4 regions of the Blautia marasmi genome follow, and region 1 is predicted to be linked to each of the others. Evidence: predicted binding sites of a transcription regulator. Region 1 holds the regulator's gene; each other region holds the start of a gene.
What was found. The regulator Rex, encoded in region 1, represses fermentation and respiration genes when NADH is low (regulators of the CRP and FNR family bind a similar motif). The targets are predictions, from matches to a motif close to ATTGTTAANTANTTAACAAT.
Positions count from the first base shown of each region.

Region 2: the regulator Rex is predicted to act here: its motif matches at 2,249-2,268, upstream of C6P39_RS24800 (acyl-CoA carboxylase subunit beta).
Region 3: the regulator Rex is predicted to act here: its motif matches at 2,244-2,263, upstream of C6P39_RS25285 (cobalt transporter).
Region 4: the regulator Rex is predicted to act here: its motif matches at 2,416-2,435, upstream of C6P39_RS12285 (L-lactate dehydrogenase).

Region 1 is NZ_OIWX01000001.1:5,265,562-5,269,959, forward strand. It holds gene C6P39_RS23025 (ABC-F family ATP-binding cassette domain-containing protein) at 1-844, opposite strand, end outside; gene C6P39_RS23030 (redox-sensing transcriptional repressor Rex) at 1,240-1,884, shown strand; gene C6P39_RS23035 (NAD(P)H-hydrate dehydratase) at 1,955-3,457, shown strand; gene alr (alanine racemase) at 3,454-4,398, shown strand, end outside.
Region 2 is NZ_OIWX01000001.1:5,616,384-5,620,781, reverse strand. It holds gene C6P39_RS24820 (phosphoribosylanthranilate isomerase) at 1-8, shown strand, start outside; gene trpB (tryptophan synthase subunit beta) at 43-1,227, shown strand; gene trpA (tryptophan synthase subunit alpha) at 1,220-2,002, shown strand; gene C6P39_RS24800 (acyl-CoA carboxylase subunit beta) at 2,441-3,877, shown strand; gene C6P39_RS24795 (OadG family transporter subunit) at 3,892-4,398, shown strand, end outside.
Region 3 is NZ_OIWX01000001.1:5,731,273-5,735,670, forward strand. It holds gene C6P39_RS25270 (ATP-binding protein) at 1-622, opposite strand, end outside; gene C6P39_RS25275 (methylenetetrahydrofolate reductase) at 660-1,577, opposite strand; gene C6P39_RS25280 (CooT family nickel-binding protein) at 1,671-1,853, opposite strand; gene C6P39_RS25285 (cobalt transporter) at 1,857-2,198, opposite strand; gene C6P39_RS25290 (AAA family ATPase) at 2,324-4,398, opposite strand, start outside.
Region 4 is NZ_OIWX01000001.1:2,830,661-2,835,058, forward strand. It holds gene C6P39_RS12275 (sensor histidine kinase) at 1-1,994, shown strand, start outside; gene C6P39_RS12285 (L-lactate dehydrogenase) at 2,629-3,576, shown strand; gene C6P39_RS12290 (CoB--CoM heterodisulfide reductase iron-sulfur subunit B family protein) at 3,664-4,398, shown strand, end outside.

The DNA.
Region 1 (4,398 bases):
TAAACTGCTTTAACTTGGCGATTACTTCCTCCTGATGTTTGATCTCCTGCTGCTGATTCAGATACGCCTGATAGGCATCCCTGCGAAGCTGGGTCTTTTTCTCACTGTAAGCAGAATAATTTCCGGTAAATGAACTTACCTTTCCGTTATCAATATCAATAACTTTGGTTACGATCCGGTCCAGAAAATACCGGTCATGGGATACGATCAGGACAGCTCCCGGATAGTTCAGCAGATAGGTCTCCAGCCAGGAGATGGAATCCATATCCAGATGGTTGGTAGGCTCATCCAGAAGGATGATGTCCGGTTTGGACAATAGGAGGCGTCCAAGGGCAACTCGCGTTTTCTGCCCTCCCGACAGGGTGGAGATCTCTTTTTCAAAGTCACTTTCAGGAAAGCCAAGTCCTTTCAGCACCCCCACAAGTTCGCTTTTGTATGCGTAGCCGTTTTCCATTTCAAATTCATGGGTCAGCCGAGAATACGTTTCCATCAGGTGTTCCAGTTCTTTCCCGGAAGCGTGCTTCATCTGCTTTTCCGTTTCCCGCATATGAAGCTCCATATCCAGAATATGCTGTTTGACTTGCAGCAGGGAATCGTAGATGGTGAGGGCGCTGTCCAGCTCCTGGTGCTGGGCCAGGTAGCCGATGGTCCTGCCTCTGGATAAGATGACCTCCCCGCTGTCCGCTGGGATCTCCTGCATGATAATACGCAGCAGTGTGGATTTGCCTGCTCCGTTGATGCCCACTAAGGCAGCTTTTTCGCGTTCCTCTATATGGAAGGAGGCGTCATGGATCAAATTCATGCCTCCAAATGATTTTTCAATATTCTGACATGCCAGTATCATTTTTTAGAATCTCCTTTATCTTTAGGTGTAACTGTTTTGTCTCTTCACAGTCATAGACAAAAATCCGCCGGGAATGGACTTTAGCCGCGGGATTTTTGTGTTACTGTACACAGGCCACTGTACTGGGAGGCGTTTTCATGCTGAAAGCATGAAAATCCCCAGGCAGCCAGCGCGATATGGGGCAGAATGCTCCATATCTGTGCATCGCGAAGCGTGTTGCTGGACACGGAGTGAACAGTAACATTTTTGCTTCACCCTTCCTATTATATCTGAAATTCAGAATTTGACAACAGATAAAAACAACAATAACTGGAATTGTATTTGACTTTATTTTAACAATTATATATAATATTCCTATATGAAACAGAAAACTAAGACATAAGGAGGGTAAAGTCGTGGACGAAAAATGCATATCAAAAGCAGTCATCAGAAGACTTCCCCGATATTACAGATATTTAGGAGAACTTTTGGAAGATGGTGTGGAGCGTATCTCCTCAAATGAGCTGAGTACCAAGATGCGCGTGACGGCATCCCAGATCCGCCAGGACCTGAATAATTTTGGAGGGTTCGGGCAGCAGGGATACGGATATAATGTGCAGTACCTGTACACGGAGATCGCTAAGATCCTGGGACTTGACCGGACCCATAACATGATCATTATAGGAGCGGGCAATCTGGGACAGGCACTGGCAAATTATGTGCAGTTTGAAAAGCGCGGGTTTAAGGTAGTCGGTATCTTTGATGTGAACCCGGTTCTGAAGGGCATTTCCATCCGTGGGAACGAAATCCTTATGATGGATGAACTTCCCCAGTATCTGAAGGATAATGATGTTCAGATAGCGGCGCTCACTCTGCCTAAGAACAATGCAGAAGAGACAGCTGATCTGCTGGTGGAAAACGGAATCAAGGCTATCTGGAATTTCGCACATCTGGATCTGGAGGTCCCGGAGGATGTCATTGTGGAAAATGTACACCTGTCCGAGAGTCTCATGAGATTGTCTTATAATCTGAATTGTTATGTGACGGAACATAAAAAGTAAGAAAAGGCTGCTGCGGAACTTTTGCGGCGGCCTTTTTTGGCTGATACCAGCAAAAGAGAGGAGTGTTGACATGAAACAAATCGTAACCGGCGGACAGATGAAACTTTTGGATGATTATACCATCCGCAAGATCGGGATCCCCTCCCTGGTCCTCATGGAGCGGGCAGCCCTGAGTGTGTACCGGGCCCTTGTGGAGGAAGATTTCCCTCTGGAAAAAGTCCTGGTCCTCTGCGGCACGGGAAATAACGGCGCGGACGGCGTGGCTGTGGCGCGTATGCTTCATGTGGCAGGGGTTTCGGTAGATATCTGTATACTTGGAAAAAAGGATCATTATACAGAAGAAATGAGAAAGCAAGTGAATATTGCAGAAAATTATCACATATCCTTTGTCAAGAATGCCGTACCTGCTGAATATACTACTATAGTAGATGCTGTCTTTGGTGTAGGCCTGTCCAGAGAAGTGGGCGGAATCTACAGAGACACCATCGAAGCCTCTAACCGGTCGGAAGCAAAGATCATGGCAGTGGATATCCCCTCCGGTATCAGTGCAGATACGGGAAAGGTGCTGGGCTGTGCAGTGAAAGCTGACGTGACTGTGACCTTTGCCTATGAGAAGGCAGGGCTGTTATTCTATCCAGGTGCTTCCTGCGCGGGAAAAGTCAGGACTGCGGATATCGGGATCTATAAAATGTCCCAGAATGATTTTGAGCTGTCTGTACTGCGTTGTGAGGAGAAGGATCTGTACCGGATCCCCAAGCGGAAGCCGGATGGAAACAAGGGGACTTATGGAAAAATATTTCTGGCAGCCGGAAGCCGTGATTTAAGCGGCGCAGCGTATCTCTCTGCCTGTGCGGCACTCAGGACAGGTGCAGGTATGATCAAGGTACATACCAGGGAGGAGAACAGGCAGGCATTGACCACAATGCTGCCGGAGGCTATGTACAGCTTCTATGACGATGAGGAGATCAAAAAAGAACAGATCCGGGAAGGACTGGCCTGGGCAGATGTGATAGGAGTAGGGCCTGGACTTGGCACAGGGCAGCAGGCAGAAGATATCCTCTATACCATACTGGCAGAGGGCAGTAAACCTTTGCTGATCGATGCGGACGGCCTGAATCTTCTGGCAGGCAGAATGGAAGTGCTCACGCAGTATCCGGCACCTATTCTGGTAACACCCCACTTGGGTGAGTTCTCCAGGATCGCAGGGGTATCCGTGGAGGAGTGGAAAGTAGCGCCCCTTTACCTGACAAAACGTTTTGCCCAGAAATATCATCTGACCGTAGTATGCAAAGATTCCCGTACCGTCATTTCTGACGGTGGTGAGGAGATATTTATCAACACTTCCGGCAACAGCGGAATGGCAACAGCCGGAAGCGGGGATGTACTCTCCGGTATCCTTATGGGCCTTTTAGCCCAGGGGCTTTCAGTAAAGGAAGCCGCGGCTTTGGGCGCTTATTTTCATGGGATGGCAGGTGATATGGCAGCTGCCCAAAAGGGGGAGTACAGTATGATCGCCGGAGATATGATCACACAGACAACGGAAATCTTGAAGAAAAGAGGAGCAGTTTTATGAAGACACCGAACAGGATTTACGTTTCCATAGATTTGGATGCGGTTTCCTATAATCTGGAAAGTATGAAGAACAATATCCGCGAGGACACAAAGATCATTGCCGTACTGAAGGCGGATGGCTATGGACATGGAGCACTTCCCATTGCCAGGCATATCGAACCCCTGCCTTATATTTGGGGCTTTGCTGTAGCCTGTGTGGAAGAGGGACTTGCACTCAGAGAGGGCGGCATTGAAAAGCCTGTTTTGATTCTTGGATATACCTTCCTGGAAGATTATGAGACCATCATAGAAAATGACTTCCGCCCCACCGTTTTTACCTGTAAGATGGCTGAAGATTTATCAGACACGGCAAAACGGCTGAACAAAGCAGTGAAGATACATATTAAGCTGGATACCGGTATGACACGTATCGGCTACCGCGATCTGCAGCACGATGTACCGGAGATCCTGAAAATTGCTGAAATGCCGGGGCTTGAAGTGGAAGGACTGTTCACCCATTTTGCCAGGGCAGATGAGACGGGCAGGGAACCGGCCTATGCACAGCTTGAGAGATACCTGGAATTTGTCCGGGCCTTGGAGGAGAAGGGGCTGCATGTGCCTTTGAAGCACTGTTCCAACAGTGCAGGTATTATCCGGATCCCGGAGGCGAATATGGATGCCGTGCGGGCCGGTATCATTCTGTACGGCCTCTATCCGTCCGGTCAGGTGGAAAAGGAGCCGGTGCCTTTAAAACCGGTAATGGCTCTCAAAAGCAGAGTTGTATACATAAAGACAGTGGAACCCGGCGTGGAGATCAGCTACGGCGGAACATTTGTCACAAAACGTCCTACCAGAGTTGCCACCATTCCTGTGGGATATGCGGACGGGTATGCCAGAAGTCTGTCAAACAAAGGCAGTGTACTGATCCGCGGCAGACGTGCGCCGATCATAGGACGAGTCTGT
Region 2 (4,398 bases), 350 kb from region 1:
AGCGGTAAAACCAATGGATTTTTAAGGAAGAGGATGAAAAGCATGAGTAAAGGAAGATTTGGAAATTATGGAGGACAGTATATTCCGGAGACACTGATGAGTGCCGTGCAGGAGCTGGAAGAAGCATATAAGAAATACAGCAAGGACCCGGAGTTTAACAGAGAGCTGGACGATCTGCTGAAAAGTTACGCAGGCCGTCCGTCCCTGCTGTATTACGCGGAGAAAATGACAAATGATCTGGGCGGAGCCAAAATATATCTGAAACGTGAGGATCTGAACCATACCGGCTCTCACAAGATCAACAATGTTCTGGGCCAGGTGCTTCTGGCAAAAAAAATGGGCAAAACAAGAGTCATTGCCGAGACAGGCGCCGGTCAGCACGGTGTGGCCACTGCCACGGCAGCCGCGCTTATGGGACTTGAATGTGAGGTCTTCATGGGACGGGAGGACACGGACCGCCAGGCGCTGAATGTATACCGCATGGAGCTTTTGGGGGCAAAAGTACATCCTGTGGACAGCGGAACAGCCACGCTTAAGGATGCCGTCAATGAAACCATGCGGGAGTGGACCAGAAGGATGGATGACACCCTGTATGTACTCGGCTCTGTTATGGGACCCCATCCCTTCCCTATGATCGTGCGTGATTTCCAGAAGATCATCGGTAAGGAGATCAAAGAGCAGCTGCAGGAAAAAGAGGGCAGACTCCCGGATGCCGTGATCGCCTGTGTGGGCGGCGGCAGCAATGCCATGGGCGCGTTTTATGAATTTATCCCGGATGAGCAGGTACAGCTTATCGGATGTGAAGCGGCAGGCCTCGGTGTGGATACAGAGAAACATGCAGCTACCATAGCCAAAGGGACAGAGGGTGTCTTCCATGGCATGAAATCCCTGTTCTGCCAGGATGAGTACGGGCAGATCGCCCCGGTGTACTCCATCTCGGCAGGTCTTGACTATCCGGGGATCGGACCGGAACATGCCAACTTAAATGAAACCGGCAGGGCAAACTATGTGCCCATTACAGATATGGAGGCAGTGGAGGCATTTGAATATCTTTCAAGAACTGAGGGGATCATCCCGGCCATCGAAAGTGCCCATGCAGTGGCATATGCCAGAAAGCTGGCTCCGGCTATGGATAAGGACAAGATCATTGTGGTAAATATTTCAGGCAGAGGCGATAAGGACGTGGCTGCCATTGCACGGTACAGAGGAGTGGAGATTTATGAGTAAAATATATCAGGCGTTTGAAAACAAAAAGGCATTTATTCCATTTATCACAGGCGGAGACCCAACACTTGAGGTGACAGAACAGCTTCTGTACGCTATGGAGGAGGCAGGGGCAGATCTGATCGAAATAGGCATACCTTTTTCCGACCCTACAGCAGAAGGCCCCGTAATCCAGGAGGCAAATGAGAGGGCACTGAAAGCGGGCTGTACCACAGATAAATTATTTGATATGATAAAAAGAGCAAGAAATAAAGTCACAGTACCCATTGTATTTCTCACTTATGTGAATCCTATTTTTACTTATGGCAAGGAACGCTTTATGAAAAAATGTGTGGAGTGTGGTGTTGACGGCATTATTGTTCCGGATATGCCTTATGAGGAAAAACAGGAGCTGGCACCAGCCTGTGACGCATTTGGGATTGATATTATCCCTCTGATAGCACCCACATCAAATGCGCGTATCACCATGATCGCAAAGGAGGCAAAGGGCTATATCTACTGCGTCTCCTCCCTGGGCGTTACCGGTGTGAGGAGCGAGATCAAGACAGATATCGGCTCCATGGTGGAATTGGTGCGGCAGGCAACAGATGTGCCCTGCGCTGTGGGTTTTGGTATATCCACTCCTCAGCAGGCATATGATATGGCAAAAGTTTCGGACGGAGCTATTGTGGGGTCTGCAATTGTTAAAATTGTGGCAAAATATGGAAAAGATTGTGTGCCGCATGTAGCGGAGTATGTAAAAGAGATGAAGGCTGCCGTGGACCGGGCCAATGGCTGAATACAGCGGAGGATGGGCAATTCCATCCTCCATTTTTGTGCAGAAAATTTCGGATGGCAGAGTATTGCTGCCGGGCACTATGCAAGTATGACAAAAAACAGTAACAGTTCAGACATGCTGAACCGTTACACATCCAGCTATAAAAAATCGCTTCACCATGGGCCGGATAAAGCTGGCACTGCTTTTTCATACGGTCAGCGCAGTAAATGCGCAGACCTGTCTGAACGGTTATAAAAAACATTCATAATAATTAAATATTTCACAAATTTTTGTTGAAAAATCCCCGGAAACAAGGTACAATTAAAATCGGCAGAAATTGGTTTTGTCTTTTAACTCAACAAAGTAAAACCAGGAGGCGATTTCTGCATGAAAACCGGATTATCACGCAGATTTTTCGTGCAGAATCCAGGTAAATAATAAAAAATGGAGGGCTGATAAATGAGTAATACAGCACAAAGCTTGGCAAGTAAGAGAATTGCTTCTTTACTTGATGAGAACAGTTTTGTTGAGATCGGCGGCTGTGTCACAGCAAGAAACACAGATTTCAACTTATCTGAAAAGGAAACACCGGCAGACGGTGTCATCACCGGTTATGGTGTCATCGACGGCAGCCTGGTGTATGTGTACAGCCAGGACGCTTCCGTTCTGAACGGAACCATCGGTGAAATGCATGCCAAAAAGATTGTCAGACTTTACGATCTGGCAATGAAGACAGGCGCTCCGGTTATCGGACTTGTGGACTGTGCAGGTTTGAGACTGCAGGAAGCTACAGATGCTCTGCATGCTTTTGGTGAAATTTACACCAAGCAGGTTATGGCATCCGGTGTGATCCCCCAGATCACAGGTATCTTCGGAACCTGCGGCGGCGGTCTTGCAATCGTTCCGGCTCTTACCGATTTCACCTTCATGGAAGAGAAGTCCGGTAAGCTGTTTGTAAACTCCCCCAACGCTTTAGAGGGAAATGAAATTTCCAAATGTGATACATCCAGTGCAAAATACCAGAGCGAAGAGGCTGGCCTGGTGGATGTACTGGGAAGTGAGGATGAAATCCTTGCACAGATGAGACTGCTGGTATCCATGCTGCCTTCCAACTACGAAGACAACTCTTCTTACGAAGACTGCGCGGATGACTTAAACCGTGTATGCCCGGAACTGGAAAATTGTGTAGGCGATACTGCGATCGCACTTTCCCAGATCGCGGACAATAATGAGTTCTTTGAAGTGAAAGCCGCTTATGCAAAAGATATGGTGACAGGCTTTATCCGTCTGAACGGTGCTTCGGTGGGCTGCGTTGCCAACAGAAGCGAAGTTTACAACGATGAAGGCGAGAAGACAGAGTCCTTTGACAATGTACTCTCTGTAAGAGGATGTAAGAAAGCGGCAGACTTCGTTAAATTCTGCGACGCTTTTGAAATTCCGGTACTGTCCCTGACAAATGTAAAAGGCTACAAAGCAACAAAGTGCGCAGAGGCAAATATCGCTAAAGCTGCCGCACAGCTTACTTACGCATTTACAAATGCAACCGTACCGAAAGTGAACATCGTGATCGGTGAGGCCTTCGGAAGTGCATATCTGGCAATGAACAGCAAATCCACGGGAGCTGACATGGTATACGCATGGCCCGGCGCTCAGATCGGTATGATGGACGCGCGTCTTGCCGCTAAGATCATGTATGCGGACAGCGATGCTGCCACCATCAATGAAAAAGCTGCTGAGTATGCCGACTTACAGTCAAGCGCAATGGCTGCTGCCAAGAGAGGTTATGTGGATGCCATCATCGAGGCAGAAGATACCAGAAAATATGTGATTGGTGCTTTTGAAATGTTATTCACAAAGAGAGAAGATCGTCCCAGTAAGAAACACGGCACGGTTTAGGCGAGGTGAAGCATATGAAGCAGAAATGGAAAAAATTAATTGGTTTGATCCTGATCGGAGTCTGCGCGCTGGCTATGACAGCCTGCGGAAGCAGTAAAGACTCCACAGGCGGTTTAAAAGAGCTGGACGATGCAACCGTTGACTCCCTGGTGGAGAGCTTTGGCAGCGTTGTCGGCAACATTGCGGATCTGGATGAGGAATCCATTGCAGGACTGATGGAAGGCGATGATGCATTCAGCGCCTCTGCAGCCAGTGCATGGGAGGGAGCCGGCGAAGATCTGGGAGCATATGTTGAGACGAACAAAGGCGAGGTGGAGATCAAAGACGGCAGCTATATGCTGACACTGTCATGTAAATTTGAGAACCGCGACGCAGTATGTATCTTTACTCTGGATAAAAACGGCAATCCGCTCAGTGTGACCATTGACCCACAATATTCAATGGGTGAAAAGATGACACAGGCAGGACAGAATACGCTTCTGGGCGTTGGTACTGTTTTTGTAATGCTGGTTTTCCTTTGC
Region 3 (4,398 bases), 470 kb from region 1:
CTATCTCCTCTTTTGTGCCCGCATTGAGTACCCCGCCCGGTGCACGGTTGATGATCAAACCAACCTGCCTTGGGTGCATGTCACATTCTTTGATCAGTTCCGCGATCCTGCCCACTGCCTGTACACCTCTTCTGGAGCAGTCGCTGACCAGAATCGCTGTCTGCATGTTGGGAAGAACCCCTCTGCTGATATGCTCCATACCGGCTTCATTGTCCACGATGATATATGGATAATTCTTTTGCAGCTTTGCAAGCTGAGCCTGCAGAAGTCCATTCACGAAGCAGTAGCAGCCTTTCCCCTGGGTACGTCCCATGACAAGCAGGTCATAATCATCATTTTCAATCAATGCATCATCAAACTTGAACTCCATATAATCTGCTTTTGTCATTCCGGCCGGAATGGGATTTTCTTTTGACATCTCCGCACGGGCCACTTCCTCGCGGATATCGCCCAGAGTTGCCTCAAGTTCCATACCGAGAACTTCATTTAAGTTTGAATTCGCATCTGCATCTACCGCAAGAATCGGACCCTTGCCTTTTTCAGCCAGATACTGGATGATAAGTCCTGTCAGAGTCGTCTTGCCTACGCCGCCTTTGCCGGCAATTGCAATTACATGTGCCATGAAAAGGGCACCTCCTAAAATATAATTTTAATACGTTTTAAACAAGTGTACGAAGACCGCATCTGTCAATAATTTCAGATACGTCTTTCCATTTGTTCAGAGCATACAGATGGATACCATTAACGCCAAGTGCACGGTATTCATCAATCTGACTGATGGTATACTCGATACCAGCCTCTTTGAATGCTGCTTTCTTTTCATCAGCAGCTGCATCGAACGGATCTTTGTCGAACGGGTTCGGGAAAATCCAGTTTTTGGAGATAATCTCGCAAAGTTTACGCGGCATGACACAGCCATTACGTGACAGTGCCATATTGATCGTAGCAGCCTGATCCAGGATCGGCATGATGCCCACATCAACCGGCATTGTGATGCCTGCGGTGCGGATAGCGTCCAGCCAGCGTTTGAACTGCTCCATATCCCAGCAAAGCTGAGTCATGATGTAGTCAGCACCGTTATCCTGTTTCTGTTTCAGGACAGCGATGTCAGATTCCAGACTGCGGCAAGCAATATGTCCTTCCGGAGAACCTGCCACAGCGATCTCGATCTTATCGCCGAATTCTTTGCGGACATAAGCCACCAGATCTGTTGCATAAGCGAAATCCCCACCGGTCCCTGTCCATCCAAATGGAAGGTCACCGCGGAGCGCCAGCATATGATCTATGCCGTTGTCCAGGTAATTCTGAAGCTGTTCTTTGATCCCCTCTGCGGTATTGCCGATACATGTAAAATGTGTGACCGGTATGGTACCGGCATTCTGGATCATTTTGCACACATCCATGTTCTTGCCCACATTGGTTCCGCCCGCACCGTATGTACAGGAAATGTACTCCGGCCGGTACTTGCAAAGATGCTCAATGGTTCCCGGAAGATTTTCCATTCCTTTGTCTGTCTTCGGCGGGAACAGCTCAAAAGAAACGAGCATTTTGTTCCTCATTGCCTCAGATAATTTCATAGTTACTACCTCCGCTTTGTTTATTTATTTTTAAGGCCGAAGCCCTAAAACCGTTGTTGATACAGCAGAAAGTCCTCCAACTTTTCCGCTGCCTTACTGGCAGTCCAGCTTAACAAGGCTGTTCCCAAGGTCTACCATCAATATTTTACCGATAATAGTCCTCTCCTCACCCATAATGTCCCGTAGGATAAGCTTTTCGCCATCCACGTCGATCCTGCTTACATTTTTGCAGATGACCGTGTTGTCATCGCTTCTCTGTACCGTTGCAAGACACATAGCTTACGCCTCCTTCAAATGTTCTTTTACCAGTGTCAGGGCCAGGCCCAGGCGCATATTTCCTTTCTGGAAATCAGCAACACCTTCTTTAATGGTCTTGGCAGCATCTTCCATTCCAAGCTTTGACAGATTCTCTGCCATCTGGTCAAGCTCCTGTGCATGATGCTCATTGTGGGAAAGCATATAGTTCAAAAGTGCTACCACTTCCTCTGTACAATTTCCGCCACATTCGCCCTCTGAACAACTGCTGCAGCCGTGGCTGTGCTCATGGCTGTGACCATAGTCATGCTCATGGTCATGTCCGTGAGGAACCATGTTGCCATTTTCGTCGTTGATTAAATGCATTTTTCCATCCTTTCCCTACTGCTTTTATCCCGTTTGGGCGCAGTAAATGACAATAATTTATCAATAAATTCATTATACATGCTTTCCGCTTTTTTATCAAGTTATTCTTATGTTTTTTTAGAGGTTCAAGAGGTGAAAAACACGGAACTCCCACCCCTGTTTTTTTCCACTTCGATCCTGCATTCTATACGTTCCTTAAGCTCGGGAACATGGGAAATGATCCCCACCAGGCAGTCCTCCCTGGATAGGGCCGACAAAGTCTCCACGGCAGTTTCCAGGGACTGCTCATCCAGACTGCCGAACCCCTCGTCGATAAATACGGTCTCCACCCGGATCCCACCGGCAAACTGACCGATGACTCCGGATACTCCGAGGGCCAGGCTTAAGGCCGCCTGAAAGCTCTCCCCGCCGGAAAGGGAGCGGATGCTCCTGACCTTTCCGGTGTGGTAATCATAGACATCCAGATCCAGGCCGGACCTGGACTGCAGGTTCTCTTTTTCCTCCCGCACAAGCAGTTCATACCTGCCGGAGGACATACGCTCCAGCCGCCTGTTGGCCTCAAGGGCGATCATGCGGAAATAGGCAGACTGTACATAACGCTCCAGGGAGATCTTAGGCTTTCCTTTCAGCGTGCCGCACGCCGTATCCGAAAGGCTCTGAAGCGACAGCCGGCGTTTTTTCGTCCTGCTGCTCTCCTCAAACAATACCTCCAGCTGCCTGCGCACTTCTTTTGTCCTGTCAAGAGCACTGAACTCTTCCCGAAGCTGCATCCGCACAGTCTTCAGCTGCTGCTCTGCTCTCTGGATCTGCTCCCGCACGTCCTCCTCCGGGCACAGCCTCCTGCCGCGCAGAGTAGGAGCCAGGCTTCTGATCCTGATCTGGAGTTCTCTCACATGGTTTTCATAAACCTGCGTCTCTTTTTCCATACGGGCCATCTCTTCACTGTCCAGACATGCCTCCATAGCTTTTGCCCTGCTTTTGAATTTCTGCTGTTTCACTTCCAAAAGCAGCTTCCCTTCCGCCTCTTTTTGTTCCTTTGCGATCTCTGTCACACGTTTTTCACAAATCTGGATCTCTCTCCCGGCTGCTGCCCGGCGCTGCGCATTCTCCTCCAGGTTTTTTCTGATCGTCTCCGCACAGAGGATTCCCGGAGTGCTCTTCGCCTTTTTCTTCTCCAGACGCCCGCCGGCCTCTTTGATCAGGGAAGCTGCTTTTTTACTCATAGCAGCTCCGCTCTTTTTGCCGGAAAGAGCCGTCTCCCTGCGCAGGTGTTCCATCCTGGTCTGCCATTCCTTTTCGTTCTCTGCCAGGGCAGTAAGGGTTTTCTGCAGTTTTGCGGAAGTTTTTTCCTTTTGAGCCTCCATTTCCTTCAGTACAGCTTCACTCAGCTCTCTTTTCCCGCAGGCAGCTCTTACCGGATGCACTGTGGAGCCGCAGACCGGGCACGGCTTTCCTTCCTCCAGTTTCCTGGCCAGCAGGCCGGCCTGGCTTCTGAAGAATTCTTCCCTGTAACTCTCATAGGCGATCCCCTGTTCCTTCTGTACCGTGATCTGGTCTTCCGCCGACTCGAGCAGCTTTTCCTTCTGCCTTTCCAGTTCCAGGAGCACCTCTGCCTCCTGCTGCCACTTTTCGTAAACCAGAAGGCGTTCTGTCAATTCCTGTATCTCTGCCCCAAGCTTTTCTTCCCTTTTGGCTGCTGCCATTTGGACAAGCAGGGCTTTTTTCTCCTGTTCCAGCTCTCTGATCTCTTTTTTTATCTCTCCTGCATGGGCTTCTTCATCAGCAAGCATCTTCTTTTTCTCTGTACAGTCATCTGCCAGGGGCTTTATATAAATATTTGCCTTCTTCCCCTCCGAAATCCGCTTCTCCAGCTCTCTGATCTCACCGGCGCGCAGTTTTGTGCCCTCCAGTTCCTGCCTGAGGGCATGCAGTGTCTTGAGCTCCCCGTTGTCCTTTTGGATACGTTCCAGATTTTTGAGCGCCCTGTCCTTTTCCTTCTCCAGACGCTGTTCTTCTTTTCTGCCGCTTTTCTCCTTTTCCCGTGACTGGCGGATGCGGCTGTCCAGGATCTTGAAAATCTCCTCTGTGTCCCTGTCCGCCAGAGGACAGTCAGGATGCAGCGCATCCCAGGATTCCAGAACCTGCCTGCGGCGCTCCTCCCTTAACTTCTCCTCCTCCCGCTCCTTGATACTCATGTTTT
Region 4 (4,398 bases), 2.4 Mb from region 1:
CATGGAATATTGGAGATATTGAGAATACAGCCACTGCTGTAGTCGAGGAAATTGCTGAACAGGGCTGGGACTACAACGGGGATTACAGCGAGGATGACTGGGAGTACACGGTATCTCCGAAACAAGTGCATGCGTCTATAAAAAATGATAAAAATCTGCTCTATGATATCCGGTATGACGGTAAGTCGGTGTATACCAATGATGATGAAGGGGTTTTGAAGAACGGAGAGAAAGACCTGCCTTCTGATTATAACTTTTATCTGTCCTTTGCAGATGGAAAAGCATCTGTAGTTAAAGACAAAAAAGCCGTGGATGTGTATGGGGATAATCTATACCGGGATGACAGCAAGTGGCAGATCCCAGGGTACAAGAACTATACGGTAGATGATAAAACGAAGAAGGCTGAAGTACGCATGGCAGTCAGAAAAACGCCGGTAAACTATGTGCAGGGAAACTATTCTAACGACTCGGGAAGTTATTATGGAACCAGCAGCCTTTATGATACGGTCAGAAATCTGAAACAGGCCCAAAACGCCTATATAGCCCAAATTGTAAAATTTATCGTTGGTCTCATACTGCTGGGGATTTACCTGGCTTTGAGAAAGTATAAAAAAGATGGTGACAGGGCCATAGCGGTTTGTACAGGCAAGGTCTGGATGGAATGTAAAGCCGGGCTGGTCATTCTGGTGATCGCAGGGGGCATTGCAGGGCTTAATAACTATATAGATATTTATTATGGATGGGGGTATTATGAATACGCGGCGGAAGTTTTATATCCGATGATGTATTCCCTGTTTGCAAATCCCATTTTGGTGCTGGTATTTTTTTGGACCTTGTATCTCTTTGTGAATGATTACAGATATAACAAAAAGAGACCAAGGAAAACACTGGTCAAAGATATACAAAAACTTCTTCAGACCAGGAATATGGAATATCCTTTTCAAAAAAAAATGATCCGTAAATTTTCGCCGGTCATGATTTCCGGTATTATCTTATCAGTCATTGCGGCTCTGGCTTGTTTTGTGGCAGGGTATTACCTGTATGATGATGGCGGGAGTTTTGGAGTTGTATTGCTGCTTGTGGCTTTGGTAGTCCTTGTCATTGTACTTCTGGTGGGAATGATGAAACAGTATGCGTCCGATAACCAGGTATTTGCAAGTGAGATCGGCCGGTTAGTTGATCAGATAACAAAAGTTCACGATGGCAACATGACAGACAAACTGAAAGTGCCGGAAGATTCTGACCTGTATGAAGCTGTGCAGCAGTTAAATGACATTCAGAGCGGTATGGATACGGCATTGTCGGAAAGAATGAAAAGTGAGCGCATGAAGGTGGAGCTGGTGTCCAATGTATCGCATGATATTAAGACGCCCCTGACATCCATTATCAGCTACGTGGATCTTATGAAGCAGGAAGAAAATCTTCCGGAGGAGGTTAAGGATTATATACGCATTCTGGACGTTAAGTCCCAGCGGCTGAAATCTATGGTGCAGGATGTTTTTGAGATCAGCAAAGCGGCATCCAGGCAGCTTCCTGTAGATCTGGAGGACCTGGATCTGGGCAAACTGCTCCGTCAGACCCTGGCAGACATGGAAGAACAGATTGAAGAGAGCTCCGTGACAGTCAAGGCACAGATCCCTGCAGATGCGGTGATGATCCATGCGGATGGCAGCCGTCTGTACCGAGTGTTCCAGAACCTGCTGCAGAATGCTCTGAAGTATTCTCTGAACGGCTCCCGTGTGTTCATTACACTGAAAACAGACAGCAAAACAGCCAAAACCACTGTTAAAAATATCTCCCAGGACGAGATTCCTTGTGAGATTGACTTTACAGAACGTTTTGTGCGCGGAGACGAGAGCCGTACCGACGGCGGAAGCGGATTGGGACTTTCCATTGCCAGAAGTTTTACGGAGGCATGCGGAGGTGTTTTCGGAATAGAAGTGGATGCGGATTTGTTTGTGGTGACGGTGGAATTTCCGATTCTTCAGGATTGATACAATGAAAATGGATCACAGTTTCATTGTGGGAATTATAGAATGGTTATTTAACTAACACGTTTGATATAATAGAAAGGATTGCTCGGTGGGTTCGTAAATGTATGAACCAACTGGGGCAATCCTTTTTTTATACGCGCTGTACATGAAAGCACACCTTTCAGATGCGTGAAAAATAAAGAAAAAAGCAGTTAGTGTTTTTTGTATACAAACATAAAATAACACATAAAAATCCGGAAAAAAAGCCATATAATAATGGATAAAAAAAGTCTAAAAACAAATTGCACGCGGAAAAATACATAAAAATCAAGAAGTTTCCCTTTTTGTATGGCACGCGGCAGGTCAGAAGTTGTCAGAAAAATAATTTCACACATTAACGTGGTAGATAAGACAAAAAAATACAAAAAATCGTTAAAAAGTTGTTGTTAATTTCTTATCAATATGATATCCTAAATCAGTAACGCGAAATCAAATTCAACACCAAACCCCTAGAATCTGGGGCAATTGAGTTAAGATACTTTAACGGAATGCTATACTCAATAAAAAGGAATTTGTGATTTCATATTTTTTTGAACTTTATTTGTTAAAAAAAAGACAATAACAACAGCCCATATGGAAGGGGAAAGGAGCAAGCATGAGTAGTAAAATTACTGTCATCGGAGCCGGAAGCGTTGGTTCAACGATTGCTTACACATTATCAAACGGGGATATCGCATCAGAGATTGTATTGATTGATATCAACAAGGAAAAAGTTGCAGGGGAAGTAATGGATATCGCGCAGGGAACCTGTTTCCGCGATCCCGTTAATATCGTTGCAGGTGAATACGAGGATGCTAAGGATTCCGATATCGTAATTATCACATCAGGAATTGCCCGCAAACCGGGTCAGACAAGAATCGAGCTGACACAGACCAATGTAAATATTTTAAAGAGCATCACACCGGAAATCGTAAAAGCTGCACCGAATGCTCTTTACATCATCGTAAGCAATCCTGTTGACATTATGACTTATGTGTTTACAAAGATTTCAGGACTGCCGGAGAATCAGATCATCGGTTCCGGAACACTTCTGGACACTGCGCGTCTCCGCTGCGGACTTTCTGAACACTTTAAAGTTGCTCAGAAAAATATCCACGCTTATGTATTTGGTGAGCATGGTGACACTTCCTTTATTCCATGGACAGGTGCATATATATCAGGCGTGAGCCTTGACGAGTATTACGAACTGGCTAAGAACCTTGGAAAGAACGTGGAAGAGCTTGACAAGGAAGAAATGCTGACTTATGTCCAGAAATCCGGCGGCAAGGTGATCGCAAACAAAGGAGCAACCTTCTACGCGGTATCTGCAGCAGTATGTAAGCTGTGCGGAATCCTGCTGGCATCTTCTGACTCCATCGCAACCGTTTCCTCTATGATGCACGGCGAATACGGCATTGAGGATGTCTGCGTGAGCACACTGACTCTGGTTGGGCCAAATGGTATCCAGGGCAAAGTGCCGATGCGCATGAACAAAGAAGAGATCGCAAAACTTCAGGCAAGTGCCAACGCACTGAAGGAAGTTATCAAACATATAGAACTGTAGAAATAGGATAACTGTTCAGCATCCTCGGTTCCCCCAGACGGGAACCATGAGGGTACTGTTCCGTTTCCGGGATTATTAGGAGGAACTATGAAGTACAGTTATTATCCGGGGTGTACCCTGAAGACAAAAGCAGTGGAACTGGATGCTTATGCCAGAGCTTCTGCAAGGGCACTGGGATTTGAACTGGAAGAAATTGAAAACTGGCAGTGCTGCGGCGGCGTTTATCCGCTGGGTACTGATGAGATCGCCACAAAACTTTCTTCCGTCCGTGCTCTCAACGAGGCCAAAGAAAAAGGCCAGGATCTGGTAACGCTCTGTTCTGCCTGTCATCATGTGATCAAACGTGTCAACGATGATATGAAGAATGTAGATGACATCCGCACCAGAGCCAATAATTATATGCAGCTTGAGGAACCCTATGCAGGTGAGACGTCAGTGCTCCATTTTCTGGAGGTACTCCGTGACCGCATAGGTTTCGACACGTTAAAGGAGAAAGTAACCGCTCCGCTTACCGGGAAAAAGATAGGCGCTTATTACGGATGTCTGCTCCTTCGTCCAAGCACGCTTCTGCAATTTGATGATCCGGAGAATCCCGCCATCATTGAGGATTTCATCCGGGCCATCGGAGCAGAACCGGTTATCTATCCATACAGAAATGAATGCTGCGGCGGCTACATATCCCTGAAAGAAAAAGAGATGTCAAAGACCATGTCTGACAAGATCATGGAAAGCGCATCCGGTTTTGGAGCAGATATGCTGATCACTGCCTGTCCATTATGCCTGTATAACTTGAATAAGAGCACAAGCGGCAGCAAACTTCCT